DNA from 2 places in the Pontimonas sp. genome. Region 1 is predicted to be linked to the other one. Evidence: predicted binding sites of a transcription regulator. Region 1 holds the regulator's gene; the other holds the start of a gene.
The links. Region 1 encodes LexA, which represses DNA repair genes until DNA is damaged. Its sites were predicted from a motif close to TCGAACANNTGTTCGA; they were not measured.
Positions count from the first base shown of each region.

Region 1 (7,367 bases):
ACTCCACTGGCTGTGTAACTGGGAGAGCTCCTGCGAAGTCAAACCCGGCTCTAAGCCCACCTCGACAATGAGGTCAGCGCCTGGTTGTGGTGGCTCGTCCCAGCCGCTTCGCACCGAGAGCAACACCCCCTGGCCGCCAAGGCCGCTCTCGATCGCCTCGATCACCTCGGGGTCTTCCCACGGCGGCGTGTAGGGCTGGGCGGTCACCAACGCGACCAGCGCTCCGCGGCGAAGCACGCACTCGCTCGCGCTCGTGGGGTTTAACACCAACCGGGTGACGCCCTCTTGGAGCGCCCAGGCGGCGGCGCGAAGCGCTTCGACCGGTTGTGGCCTCGCCTCCAGTCGCCACCTCGCCAGTGACTCCACGTCGGAAAAGACCACACCGACGGGTTGGGAATCTGGCCCCTCCACGGTCACCACGGAGAGCTCTTGGGTTTTTTCCACCAGCCGACCCTCGGGGGTGTGGCCGAGATCACCGGCTTCGGCAATCAGAGGAACTAACAGCCTGCTATCTCGAAGCGACTCCACGACTTCCGAATACGCCCCACTGGAGGAGTTTCTCGCCCAGTCGGCGAGGGCTTCACCCAGGCGCTCCGGTGCACTGCCGTCGTCACCCGCGAAGGGGTGTGGCCGAAATTCTCGCCCGTCGAAGGGGATACCGGCCGAGTCAGCGGCCCGCGACATCGAGCGCTTCGGTCAACGTGAAGGCACCGGCGTAGAGGGCTTTGCCCAAAATGGCGCCCTCGAGGCCCAGCGGCACCAGTTCGCGCAACTCGGCGATGTCATCCAGGCTGGAGATGCCGCCGGAGGCGATCACCGAATGGTCGGTGTTTTCTAGGACCTGTCGCAGCAATTCCACGTTGGGACCGCGCATGGTGCCATCTTTGGTGACGTCGGTGACGACAAAGCGCGCACAGCCGCAGTCGTTCAGCCGCTCCATCACATCAAAGAGGTTTCCCCCCTCTTGGGTCCAGCCTCTGGCCGCGAGGGTTTCACCGCGCACATCCAAACCGACCGCGATGGCATCGCCGTATTCGGCGATGACGTGCGCGGTCCATTCCGGGTTTTCTAACGCCGCGGTGCCCAGATTCACTCGCACCGCCCCGGTCGAGAGTGCCTCGTCCAAGGATTCGTCGTCGCGGATGCCCCCGGAGAGCTCGACGTTGAGTTTTTTCCCCACGGCTTTGACCACTTTTTTGATAACTCCGCGATTAGAGCCGCGGCCGAAGGCCGCGTCGAGGTCGACCAGGTGAATCCATTCAGCGCCCAGACGGGCCCACTCTTCGGCGGCGGCGACCGCGTCGCCGTAGGCGGTTTCGGTTCCCGCTTGCCCCTGGGTCAGTCGGACGGCTTTGCCGTCGGCGACGTCAACGGCGGGGAGCAGGACCAACTGGGGAGTAGAAGAAACGGCCATAGCGTGCGTATTTTTCCCTCAATGTCGCGTAAGAAACACTCAGATTGTTCAGATGCAGCAACCGGACCCATTCGACCACACAGGCTTTCGACCACACAGGTTTTCGACCACACAGGCTCGGCCCGGACTGACCCACCCACTATAGGCGCCTGAGCCAATTGGTCAAGAGCGCGATTCCCGCATCGCCAGATTTTTCAGGGTGGAACTGGGTGGCCGTGAGCGGACCATTTTCGACGGCGGCGACAAAACGCTGGCCGTGCTCGCTCCAGCTCACCAGGGGCGGCTTAAATTGGGGTCCGGGCTCCAAGCTCCACTGGGTGACCGCGTAGGAGTGGACAAAGTAAAAGCGCTCCCGCTCGATCCCGGCAAAAAGTTCGCTGCCCGGGGCCGCCTCGACGCTGTTCCACCCCATGTGGGGAAGCCGTGGGGCGTCGAGTTTCTCGACAACGCCCGGCCACTGAGCAAGGCCCGCGGTATCCACACCGTGTTCGACACCGCGATCGAACATCACCTGCAGGCCCACGCAGATACCCAACACCGCACGGCCTCCAGCCAGCCGACGCTCGATAATTTCCCCACCGCGTTTGTCGGTGAGGCCGGCCATGACCGAGGCAAAGGCGCCCACGCCGGGGACCACCAAACCATCGGCGTCCATTGCGTCCTGACGTGTGGCACTCAGTGACACCCGGGCACCGGCGTGCTCGAGGGCTTTGACCGCGGAGTGGACGTTTCCCGAGCCGTAGTCAAAGACGACGACGTGGGGTGTGGCTGCCACGACTAGAGCGCCCCTTTGGTGGAGGGGATGCCACTGACCTGCTCGTCGGTGGCGATGGCTTTTCGAAGCGCGCGGGCAAATGCTTTAAATTCCGCCTCCGCAATGTGGTGGGGGTCTCGCCCGGCCAACACACTCACGTGCACGGTCAACATGGCGTGCATGGTGATCGCTTCGAACACGTGGCGCACCAGCGAGCCGGTGAAGTGGCCGCCGATGTGGTGGTGTTCGAACCCTTCGGGTTCGCCGCTGTGGACCAGATAGGGCCGGCCGGAGACGTCCACGACCGCTCGGGCCAGGGCGTCATCGAGGGGTACCAGTGCGTCGCCGAAGCGCGAAATACCGGCTTTATCGCCCAGTGCTTCACGAAGTGCTTGACCCAGCACAATGGCGGTGTCTTCCACGGTGTGGTGGACATCGATGTCGGTATCGCCGTGTGAATTCACGGTGAGGTCGATCAGCGAGTGCTTTGAGAGCGCCGTGAGCATGTGATCGAAAAAGGGCACGGTGGTCGAAATACTGTTGTCGCCGGTGCCGTCGAGGTTCAGACTCACACTAACCGTGGATTCACTGGTCTGGCGCTGGATACTGGCGACTCTACTCATCGCTCCAGTCTAGTAAGAGCCTCGAGGAAGGCGCTGGTCTCCTCCGCTGTGCCCGCGCTCACCCGAAGGGTGTGCTCGATGCCCACATCCCGCACCAGCACTCCCTGCTCCAGGAGACCCCGGAAGGTCTCCCCCGGGTCCACTACGCCTCCAAAGAGCACAAAATTCGCGAGCGATGGCCAGACAAAGTAGCCCATCGCGGTCAGTTCGCGCGCGAGGCGATCTCGCTGCTGGCGAATCGACTCGACCGTGGCGAGCATGGTCTCGTGGTGGGCGAGCGCCGCGGTGGCAGCCGCCTGGGTGAGTGCGGAGAGGTGGTAGGGCAGGCGAACCAATCGAAGAGCGTCGTTGACCACCGGATCGGCAATCAGATAGCCAAGCCTCGCCCCGGCAAAGGCAAACGCTTTGCTCATGGTGCGAGAGATCATCAACCGCGGCCTGCCCGCCAATAGCCGCCTGGCGGAGAGGTGATCGTCGGGGGCAAATTCGATGTAGGCCTCATCGACCAACACCATCGCCTCGCTGGCGTCATAGGTTGCCTCGATGGTCTCTAACGACACCCCGGTCCCGGTGGGGTTATTGGGACTGCAGAAAAACACCACATCGGGTTGGTGTTCTGTGACGGCGGCCACGGCCGTCGCCGGAGAAATCTCGAAGTCGGCGTCTCGCTGTGCAGGCACCCAGCGCGTTCCCGTCGCCTCGGCGATGATGGGGTGCATGGAGTAGGTGGGCGGAAAGCCCAGAACGCTTCGTCCCGGACCACCAAAAGCCTGCAAGACGTGTTGCAACACCTCATTGGAACCGTTGGCGGCCCAGATTGATTCTGGACCACCCGTCGTCGACTCGCCGGTGGGGCGCTGGGCGAGGTAAGCGGCTAATCCTTCTCGAAGCGCGAGAAATTCGCGGTCCGGGTAGCGGTTGATGTTCTCCAGTGCATCAGAGAGTGCCTCGAGGATGCTCGATCGCACCGCGTCGGGCACGCGGTGGGTATTTTCGTTGACGTTCAGCGTGACGGGAACGTCCACCATCGGAGCGCCGTAAGGGGATTTTCCCCGCAGGTCGTCTCGAATGGGCAGATCGGAAAGTTCCACTCCCCCATCGTAGAGGCCGGCCACCTGGAGGACGGGGCGAGGAGCCGGGCGCCTGGAGAAAGGGGTTAGAGGACGTGGCTAGAGGCCGGCGGGAATGATCAGTTGTTGACCGGGCTGCAGGCTCGCAGAGTCGAGCGCGTTTGCGCGTAGCAGGCGATCGATGACGACGCGCGGATCCTGTTGGGGGGCAATATCTTCGGCGATGTCCCACAGCGACTCGCCGGCAAGGACGGTGTAGACCTCCACGGTGCCGTCTTCGCCACCGGCCTGTGCACCCGGGGTCGCAAAAACCAGTGACAGCACTAATACCGGAAGGGCGATCAGGCCCGCGAGGACGACGCGTCCACGCCGAGTGATTCTCAGTGGCGCACTGGCGAGCTGAGCGGGGCCGGCGGTGGTGGTGTGTGACATGGTGTTCTCCTTGTCCTGGTGTTGAGTCCCGCCCCCGACCCTCGGCCGGGAGAGTCGGGGGCGAATCTCTGTTTCGAATATATGTTCGAATAGCGACGTTGTCAACTACCGAACACCAGAAATTTCACCAGGGACCACCGACATTGGCGCGACACGTTCGAAAGAATGTTTCACAAAAGTGTTCGAAACGCGCTAACCTGGGGGTTATGTTGACACCACAGCAGGAACGTATCCAGGCATTTATCGAACGCAGCCTCGACTCGAGGGGCGTTCCCCCCAGCATGCGAGAGATCTGTGACAACACCGGTCTGACCTCAACGTCGAGTGTCTCCCACCAGTTGGGACAGTTAGAGCGCGCCGGATACATCAGGAGACACCCGGGCACAGCGAGAACCCTCGAGGTGCTCATTCGCCTCACGCCGGAAGCAGACGCCCCCGTCGCTCCGGTGAGTTCCCTCGAGGACAACATGGTGCCCATCCCCCTGGTGGGCCGCATCGCCGCGGGTGGGCCCATCACCGCGGAACAGCACGTCGAAGAAGTCGTCAGCCTCCCCACCCAGTGGGTGGGCGGTGGCAACCTGTTCATGCTGAGTGTTGTCGGAGATTCCATGATCGATGCCGCCATCTGCGATGGCGACCACGTGGTCATCCGCGAACAAAAAACCGCGGAGAACGGCGAAATTGTCGCCGCACTACTCGACGGTGAAGCCACGGTCAAAGTCTTCAAACAACGAGACGGACACACCTGGCTGTTGCCACAAAACTCCGCCTACGAACCCATCCTGGGCGACGAAGCCACCATCCTGGGCAAGGTCGTCACCGTGATGCGCAAGGTCGACTGAGGACTCGCCCACGAAAAGACTCGTCGACTGGGGACTCCCTGCGCTGTGCCGGAGTGATTGAGCCGGAGTGGCAATACTCGAGGGGTAGTGCTCGGGGGGCAGCACTCGGGGCTCGGAGCAGTTTGGCGAGGGTGGACGCGGCAGCCCCAACACACCCTTTCCCGTGCGGGGTGCAAGCGGAGTAGCCTGGCGAGCATGTCAGGTCGTGATCTTCTCCACTCCAGTGCCGAGCACATCGCCGCCGTGCAGTCGAGTCACCCCGGTGGGGCACTGCGGGTGCTGCTTCCCATTGCCCGCTTACACGCCACCAGCGCGGACACCGCGCTGGGGTCAGACATTTTGCGCGTCGAAGCGGCGGCCTCTGGAATCCGGGCCGAGCTCAATGCCGCTCTGCCCGAGCTCGCCAGTTGGTGGACGACCCCCACCCTCTGGCTCGCGCCGCAATCAGATCCCGGGGCCAACCAGCCCACAACCGGCGAAGTCAGTGTCTCGGTGGAGTCGTTTCACCAGGTCGTCTCCGATGCCATCGGCTCCCTCTTGGGTTGGGCAGAGCAGGTCATCGTGGTCTCGGCCGCGCTCGACCGGGAGCAGCTAAGCCCCACCCTGCGCGCGCTTCGACAAGCCGAAGCCAATGTGCTGTGGGTCACAATCGAACACGGCCCCGACGCCACTTTCGACGCGGTGGATGCCGTGCGTTTTGGGAAGCCCGGCGACGACGGCTACCTGGAGCCCCCAGCGAGCGCCTAAACACCTCTCGCGGGCGGAGCGCACGCGCCGCGGCAGTGCGGTAGGAGGCAATGCGGTGGCACTGCAGTGGGAGGCAATGCGGTGGGAGGCAGCGAGGAGTGTTAATCCCCCGAGTGGCTCGTCACCGCTGCGGGTGTACCCGCCGGGTCTGACAGGACCACAAAGTCTTCGAGTGAGGCGAGTGTGACCTCGTCCAGCATGACCTCCATGCTGGTTCCCGCCTCGTCGTAAGAGGTCGCCAGCACGTCACCCGAGTCGTGCACGAGGGCGACTAGGTCACCGCGGTCGAAAGGAATGAGCAGGCGGCGGTGGAGCGTGGGCCGCGGGAGTACCTCGGCGATGGCGCGGTGCAGAGTGTCGATTCCCTGGCCGGTGGACGCCGAAACAAAGACAGCACCGGGTTGCACACCGCGCAGTTCGACTTCCCGGTCAGAGTCGATGAGATCGGATTTGTTGAACACCACGATTTCGGGGATCTCGCTGGCGCCCACATCGGCGATGACCTGTCGCACGGTGTGGATTTGCGCGGTGGGGTCGGGGTGTGAGGCGTCGACGACGTGGACGATCACGTCGGCATCACCGACTTCTTCCAGGGTGGAGCGAAAAGCCTCCACGAGTTGGTGCGGTAGCGAGCGGACAAAGCCCACCGTGTCGCTTAGTGTGTAGGGCCGGCCGTCGGGTGTCTGGGCTTTTCGCACCGTCGGATCCAGTGTGGCAAACAGGGCGTCTTGAACCATCACCCCCGCACCGGTCAGCTGGTTCAACAGCGAGGACTTCCCGGCGTTGGTGTAGCCGGCGATGGCGACCGAGGCGATGTTGTTTCGCTCGCGGTTTTTGCGCTTTCCCGCTCGAGCGGGGCTAAACCCGGCGATTTGGCGTCGAAGCCTCGCCATCCGCTGGTTAATACGTCGACGATCCAACTCAATTTTGGTTTCACCGGGACCACGCGAGCCCATTCCGGCACCAGCCCCACCGACCTGGCCACCGGCCTGGCGGCTCATCGAGGCACCCCAGCCGCGAAGCCGCGGAAGTAAATACTGCAGCTGGGCGAGCTCCACTTGAGCTTTACCCTCACGGGTTTTCGCGTGTTGGCTAAAGATGTCCAAAATGACCGCTGTGCGGTCGATGACCTTTACTCCGATCGCATCCTCGAGGGCACGGCGTTGACTGGGCGCCAATTCGGTATCGGCGACCACGGTGTCCGCCCGGACTGCAGCGACGAGGTCGGCAAGCTCACGCGCTTTGCCACTGCCCAAATAGGTGGCGGGGTCTGGCTGGTCGCGCTGCTGCAACACCCCGTCAATGACGGCGGCGCCGGCCGTTTCACACAGCAGCGCCAACTCGCGCAGCGAGTTTTCCGCATCGACAATGTCCCCGTGTCGATAGACGCCCACGAGGACGACGTTTTCGAGACGAAGCTGCCGGTATTCGACTTCGGTGACGTCCTCGAGCTCTGTCGAGAGCCCTCCGACGCGGCGCAGGCCA
Region 1 is NZ_JAVLBO010000008.1:22,060-29,426, forward strand. It holds gene RI518_RS03685 (SseB family protein) at 1-684, opposite strand, end outside; gene priA (bifunctional 1-(5-phosphoribosyl)-5-((5-phosphoribosylamino)methylideneamino)imidazole-4-carboxamide isomerase/phosphoribosylanthranilate isomerase PriA) at 668-1,414, opposite strand; gene hisH (imidazole glycerol phosphate synthase subunit HisH) at 1,554-2,189, opposite strand; gene hisB (imidazoleglycerol-phosphate dehydratase HisB) at 2,192-2,791, opposite strand; gene RI518_RS03705 (histidinol-phosphate transaminase) at 2,788-3,882, opposite strand; gene RI518_RS03710 (LysM peptidoglycan-binding domain-containing protein) at 3,961-4,293, opposite strand; gene lexA (transcriptional repressor LexA) at 4,500-5,135, shown strand; gene RI518_RS03720 (hypothetical protein) at 5,331-5,882, shown strand; gene hflX (GTPase HflX) at 5,984-7,367, opposite strand, start outside.

Region 2 (7,367 bases), on a different contig from region 1:
GCGAGGCCCCCAAGGGGCGCCTCGCTCCCGAAGATCAACTCACCATCGAATTAGACCCCGCCGATATTCCCACCCCACCGGAGGGGATGAGCCCCGGTGGGTCGGGTGCGGGTGTTGCCGCAGAGGGCGTCGCCGTAGCCGGTGACGCAGAGTCTCTGGCACCGGCGAAACCCAAACCGGCCAGTGCCCACCAGGCACACGATGCCGGCGAGTTTGACCCCACAGACGCCCAGTACGATGGTGGGGATGCAGGCGAGTCGCAGCGGCCCTAAGGTCTCGCGGGTCGCGCCTGCACCGATCGAGGTGGCGTCTGTGGGAGGTGTGCGGTGACGGATAAGACAGCTTCTGCCGACACCGGCTCGGGTGCCCGAGGTGCCGCGCGCTTTCGTGGCCGTGTGCTCGCCGGTGGAGACGGGCCAGTTAGTGCCGGGAACCTCGCCAACATCATCACCGTGATCCGCATCGGTTTTGCCCCGCTGGTGCTCTGGTGGTTACTCATCGACGATGGCCAGTGGGGGCTGTGGCGCTGGCTGGCCGCGGCCGTATTTGTCATCGCCATTTCCACCGACGGTATCGACGGGGCCCTCGCCAGGCGTCGAAACTTGGTGACAAGCTCTGGGGTCCTACTCGATCCGGTCGCCGATAAGGCACTGACCGGGGCCGCGTTTGTGGGTTTGGCGCTCCTGGCCGAACTGCCCTGGTGGGTGGTCATTGTGGTGTTGGGCCGCGAATTGGGCATCACGGTATTTCGCCTACTGGTGGCTCAAAACAGGATTATCCCCGCCTCGCGCGGTGGGAAAGCAAAAACCATCTCCCAGGCCGTCGCGCTCGGCTTCTGGCTCGCGCCCACCTGGTTGATCCTTGGCGATTGGATCTTCGTGGTGAACGACGCCCTGATGGTCGTCGCCGTGGCACTGACCGTGATTACCGGCCTCGATTACCTCATCCGCGCGTTGCGCGGTGATCGACTGACCGGCCCGGAGGGCAGTGCTGACCCAGCGGCCAGCAACGGCCCACCCGAGTCGACCACCGCGTAATCGGGGTCGTCGATGCAGGCGGAATCCGATGACCCGGGGTCAAGAATGGCAGGAGAAGTGTCGGCAGAAGCACTGGCAGCGGGTGACCCGGCCGTCGTGATCGATCTGCTGCGCGCGCGTGGGGAGCGGGTGGCGTGTGCGGAGTCGCTCACCGGGGGTGGTCTGTGTTCCGCGCTGGTGTCCATTGCCGGCGCCTCCGCCGTGGTCCTCGGTGGCGTAGTCGCCTACGACAGTTCAGTAAAAGCCCACCTTTTGGCAGTGAGCCGCGACACCCTCAACACCACGGGCGCCGTCAGTGAGGCCGTTGCCCTCGAGATGGCGCGCGGGGTGACCCGCGCCCTCGGTGTGGACTCCGGTGGTGACATCGGTGGTAACACCGGTGGTAACACTGGCGGTAACAACGGCGCGGCGGCCTCGGGGCCTGCGGGAGTGTGGGGGGTATCGACGACCGGGGTGGCGGGTCCGGATCCGGACCCGGTTTCTGGTGCTCCCGCCGGTGTGGTCTATATCGCGGTGGTCGCTCCGGATGGAACGGCGTGGAGTGAGCGTCTGGACCTGGTCGGCTCACGCGAGCTCGTGCGCACAGAGACCGTCTCGCACGCACTGGGACTGTTGCAGCGTGCGATCGAGTCGCAGGCGGGTAATGCGCGGGAATAAAACCTCGCCGCGCACCGTTATCTTCAGTAGCTACACAGAATGGTCACAGGGTTTTACCCGACTGGCGCTAAGCAAAACTGGTTAGAGTATTGTCCACGGCTCGAAGAAGGAGGTGTTCCCCGTGGTGTTGATGAGACACGAAATTGGTGATGTGTTACGTGATTACCGTTTGTCGCGTGGAAAGACCCTGCGCCAGGTCGCGGGGAGTGCAAACGTCGCCCTTGGTTACCTCAGCGAAATCGAGCGCGGTCAAAAAGAAGCCAGCAGTGAAGTGCTGCAAGCCATCGCGGAGGCCCTCGAGTCACCGCTGTCAGAAATCTTGGTCGAAGTGGGCGAGCGTCTCGCCGTCTTTGAAGAGCTCACCCCGGTCTCCGACGTGCCAGACACCCTGCCCGACGAGCTCTACCGCGACCTCGGTCCCGTGGGAGCAAGCCAGCGCTAACGCCCGGGCAGTGCCTGGCGCGAGATGGGTCTTCCACACACGGTGACGCGCAGCGAGTTCGATCGAGCGGTGGCCGACGAGTTCGGCGACACCACCGGGCGCACCCTGGTGCGCGAACTGGTGATGCGCGCACTCGGCGGAGTGACCGCCACCGAAGCGCTCGGCCGGGGCGATGCTCCCGCTGCGGTGTGGCGGGCGCTGTGTGACGAAATGGATGTCGCCCCTCCCCGTCGATACGGCGTCGGGATCGCCACACCGCCCGAGGCGCCATCGCAAGAAGGGGTAACGGCTGAGGGTTAGGTCCTCAGTCCTCAGCACTATGCCCTCAGCACTATGCCCTCAGCACTATGCCCTCAGCACTATGCCCTCGAAGTCCTGTGCCGTGGGAGCGGGGAGCGGGGCAGAAACCGCAGGGTAGAGGGCGGCTGAGTGTGTCTGATTCTCGCCGCGGTGGTCGGGCGAGCGACACGCCGTGGAACAACTGTTCGAATATTCGTTCGAATGGCACTAGCCTCGTCCCCAGGGAGTAACGGTCTGTTGTTTCCCACAGAAGTCCGCTTGAACCGCGAGTGTCGGGGGTGGCGGGTTAGCGTGGGGCCGCTTCTGTTACACCCCACCGCCTTGTCGAGAGACCACGGGCCTTACGGGGCCGCGCGGAGGACGACAGCCGATAGGCAGCCACCCACAATGAGCGAGGAGTAAGTCACCATGACCCAAAATTCCGACCGCGAGAAGGCGCTCGACGCCGCCCTTGCACAGATCGACCGCCAGTTTGGAAAAGGCTCGGTGATGCGCCTGGGTTCGGAAGAACGCGCCCCCGTCGCCGTCATCCCCACCGGTTCCATTGCCCTTGACGTTGCCCTCGGAGTGGGAGGTCTGCCCAGAGGGCGCATCACCGAAATTTATGGACCGGAATCGTCGGGTAAAACAACCCTGACCCTGCACGCCATCGCCAACGCTCAAGCCCAGGGTGGTATCGCGGCGTTTGTCGACGCCGAGCACGCACTGGACCCGGAATACGCCAAAAGCCTCGGGGTGAACATCGACGAGCTGCTGGTCAGCCAACCCGACACCGGTGAGCAGGCACTCGAAATTGCCGACATGTTGGTCCGCTCCGGTTCGGTCGACCTCGTCGTCATCGACTCGGTCGCCGCCCTGGTGCCCCGCGCCGAAATCGAAGGCGAAATGGGCGATAGTCACGTGGGCTTGCAGGCCCGGCTGATGAGCCAGGCGCTTCGGAAACTCACCGGTGGTCTCAACGCCACCGGCACCACGATGATCTTCATCAACCAGTTGCGCGAAAAGATCGGTGTCTTCTTCGGAAGCCCCGAGACCACCTCGGGGGGTAAAGCCCTCAAGTTCTACGCCTCCGTACGCCTCGACATTCGACGCATCGAAACCCTGAAAGAGGGCTCCGATGCGGTGGGTAACCGCACCCGAGTCAAAGTGGTGAAAAACAAGATGGCGCCGCCGTTCAAGCAAGCCGAGTTCGACATTATTTACGGCATCGGTATCTCTCGCGAGGGAAGCCTCATCGACTTTGGTGTCGAACACAACCTGGTGCGCAAATCCGGCGCCTGGTTCACCTACGAGGGCGATCAGCTGGGTCAGGGTAAAGAAAACGCCCGTCGCTACCTGCTGGAGCACCCCGAAATCGCCAACGAAATCGAACGTCGCATCCTCGAGCAGTTGGGCATCGCCCAAATCACGGGTGACAACGTCGCAGAAGTCACCGGCGCCGATGGAACAGGGGCCCAGTCGCCCAAAGCCGCCGGTAAAGACACGGCCACTAAAGACACGGCCACTCAAGACGAGGCCGCTGCCGAAGCGCCGGTGGAATCACTGGAAGAAAAGCGCGCCGAGAAAAGCGCGTAGGGCGTCGGTAGCTCACGGTTATGACACAGTCACCGAAGGACACGGCGGGGGAAGGCGTGGCAGAAGTCATTGCCTTCCCTGGCCTAGTCCAGACAGAGCAGTCCCTCGTTGAGGAAAGCCCCGTTCAGCACTCACTCCCGCAGGATCAACCGGCCGAACACAATCCAGCCGGGAACATAGGGGCGGAGTCGAGTTCAGCTGACGTGTCTGTTACACAAGAGCCGGTCGCACAAGAGCCAGCTGATGCGGACACTGCCACGCAGTGGCCAGGCCAGCTGATCGACTTGCAGCAGGCGCGCGCCATGGCGGGGTTGGCAGACGGTGGGCCGGCAGGTGTGGAATCCGCAGATGCGACACCCTCAGATGCCGCGCTGTTCGATGTCGCTGCGTTAGATGCCGAAGCGGGTGTCTCGGTCGAGGGTGATGCCGATGAGGAGTCAGCGGCTGAATCCGCGCTCACCACGGCCCGGCATATCGCCCTGCGCAGTTTGGCAGCGAGGGCTCGTTCAGAGGCCGAGCTTCGACAAAAGCTCGCCGATCGCGGTGTGGAGCGCCCAGCAGTAGACCAGGTCATTGACCGGCTGGTGTCAGAGGGTTTGATCAATGACGCGCAGTTGGCCGAAGACATCGCGCGGGGCCTCAGCGAATCGAAAAAAATGGGTCCGGTGGGCATTAAGCAAGCACTCGTGAAGAGGCGTATCCCACGGGGAATCATCGACCAGGTCGCTGCCGGTTTGGATGAGGTCGATGACGACACCCTGGAGGAGCTCGCCCGCTCACGAATGCGCGTCCTTCGGGGCTTGGACCGGGCCGTTCAAGTGCGTCGATTGGTGGGTTTTCTTGCCCGCCGCGGTTATCAAGGACCCGATGTGTATCGGGTGGTCGACCTCGTCGTCGATGAACCCGAAGGCGGCTGGGACCCCGATTCGGGTGCCGCGTCAGATTCCGGCCCAGGAGGGAACCTGGGCGTGGCTGAGGGAGCGCGAGTGACCAGACTGTCTAGTCGGGGGCAGTGGGGTTCGCGGGGTAATTCGCGGGGTAATTCGCGAGGTAGCTCGCGGGGGAGTAGTTAAGCCAACGGGTTTTAGACTGTCAGTGTGAGTATGGACACGCAGGCTGCCGTGCAGGAGAAGACTCTGCCACCGACGGCTCAGGCTTTTGGAGCGGGTCGAAGCTACGAAGTGCGCACGTTTGGCTGTCAGATGAACGTGCACGACTCGGAACGGATGGCCGGTTCACTCGAGGCGGCTGGTTTCCACGAAGCAGCCACCGGCGAAGAGGCGGACGTCATCGTGATCAACACGTGTGCGGTTCGAGAAAACGCCGATAACAAGCTCTATGGGACCCTTGGCCACCTCGCCGAGAAAAAACGCGAAAAGCCTGGAATGCAGATTGCCGTGGGCGGTTGCCTCGCCCAAAAAGATCAGTCGGGCATTGTGGAGCGCGCCCCCTGGGTGGACGTGGTCTTTGGGACACACAACATGGGTTCGCTGCCGACCCTGTTGGAGCGCTCCCGGCACAACCAGCAAGCAGAGGTGGAAATCCTCGAGGCCCTCGAAGTCTTCCCTTCGACGCTGCCGACGAAACGAGAGAGCACTTACTCGGGCTGGGTGAGCATTTCTGTGGGCTGTAACAACACCTGCACCTTTTGCATCGTGCCGAGCCTGCGCGGAAAGGAAAAAGACCGCCGTCCCGGCGACATCCTCCGGGAAGTCCAGGCCCTGGTCGATGACGGTGCACTGGAGGTGACCCTGCTCGGCCAAAACGTCAACACCTACGGTGTGGAATTTGGTGACCGGGGGGCTTTTGGCAAGTTGTTACGCGCCGCTGGTGAAATCGAGGGGCTCGAGCGGATTCGCTTCACCAGTCCGCACCCGGCGGCGTTCACCGACGACGTGATCGATGCGATGGCCGAGACACCCAGCGTGATGCCACAGCTGCACATGCCCCTGCAGTCCGGCTCGGATTCCATTTTGAAAGCGATGCGGCGCAGTTACCGCAGTGAGAAGTTCTTGGGCATTTTGGATCGGGTGCGGGAAAAAATTCCCCACGCCGCGATTACGACCGACATCATCGTCGGATTTCCCGGCGAAACCGAAAAGGATTTCGAAGACACCCTCGAAGTGGTGCGAAAAGCCCGCTTCGCCAGTGCCTACACCTTCCAGTACTCGATTCGACCGGGAACCCCGGCGGCGACAATGCCCGACCAGGTGCCCAAAGAGGTCGTCCAGGAGCGCTTCGAGCGCCTGGTGGCGCTGCAAGACGAGATGTCCTGGCAGGAAAACAGCCGTCAGCTAGGCCGTGATGTCGAGGTCCTGATCGCGACCGGTGAAGGGCGAAAAAACGACGACACCCACCGGGTCTCCGGTCGTGCACAAGACGGTCGCCTAGTCCACGTCGGATTAGTCGACGGTCAAGAACCACCCCGACCGGGTGATGTGATGGACGCCACCGTGAGCGATGCGAGGCCGTTTTTCCTCATCGCCGACCCGCAGGGCTCAGAGGGCTTTTCGGTGCGGCGGACCCGAGCCGGTGACGCCTACGACCGGGCTCAAGCCGAATCCTGCGGGGCTCCCACCGCAGCGACTGCGTCATCGACGCCCGTTTCTCTGGGTTTGCCCATCCGTCGACGAGACCAGTAGGCCGGTGGTGGCCACACAGCAGCCGGCCCGCCAGGCAGCAGGGCAGGCCGCTGGCTCCCCGCTGTGGGCGCTGGTGGGTCCGACGGGGACGGGCAAGACCGCCACGGCTCTCGCCGTGGCGAAGGCGGCGTCGACCCGCGGGCTTCGTGTGGAGGTGGTGAGCGCCGATGCCATGCAGCTCTACCGGGGGATGGACATTGGCACGGCAAAAGCCAGTGCCACAGAGCGTGTGGAGGTGCCCCACCACCTACTCGATGTCTGGGAGCCCACGGTGGAGGCCAGTGTCGAGGACTATCAGCGACGAGCCCGGAGCACCATCGACGAGATGTCCCAGCGCGGAGTTATTCCGCTGTTAGTGGGAGGCTCTGGCCTCTACGTCTCGTCGGTGCTCTATGACTTTCGCTTTCCCGGCCACGAGCCCGACATTCGCCAGCGCCTGGAGGCCGAACTCGAGCAGGAGGGGTTGGCCGCTCTGGTGGCCCAGCTGAGGCAGAAAGACCCCGAAGTGGCCGGTGTGCTCGACCTGCAGAACCCCCGCCGGGTGGTGCGGGCACTCGAGGTCATGGAGCTCACCGGTGAGCCGCCCAGCGTCAGCCTGGAGGCGAGGGGCCAGTGGTGGTATGACTCGTGCACCCTGGTGGGACTGGCGGGTCCATGGGAGTGGTTGGATGCCCGCCTCGATGAGCGAGTGGGTCAGATGTGGCAGCGCGGTCT
Region 2 is NZ_JAVLBO010000016.1:16,457-23,823, forward strand. It holds gene RI518_RS05620 (DNA translocase FtsK) at 1-272, shown strand, start outside; gene pgsA (CDP-diacylglycerol--glycerol-3-phosphate 3-phosphatidyltransferase) at 327-1,037, shown strand; gene RI518_RS05630 (nicotinamide-nucleotide amidohydrolase family protein) at 1,083-1,694, shown strand; gene RI518_RS05635 (helix-turn-helix transcriptional regulator) at 1,816-2,136, shown strand; gene RI518_RS05640 (DUF3046 domain-containing protein) at 2,179-2,436, shown strand; gene recA (recombinase RecA) at 2,845-4,011, shown strand; gene RI518_RS05650 (regulatory protein RecX) at 4,215-5,084, shown strand; gene miaB (tRNA (N6-isopentenyl adenosine(37)-C2)-methylthiotransferase MiaB) at 5,115-6,653, shown strand; gene miaA (tRNA (adenosine(37)-N6)-dimethylallyltransferase MiaA) at 6,661-7,367, shown strand, end outside.
Region 2: a site for LexA is predicted at 2,622-2,637, ahead of recA (recombinase RecA). Genes of this name have one in related genera too.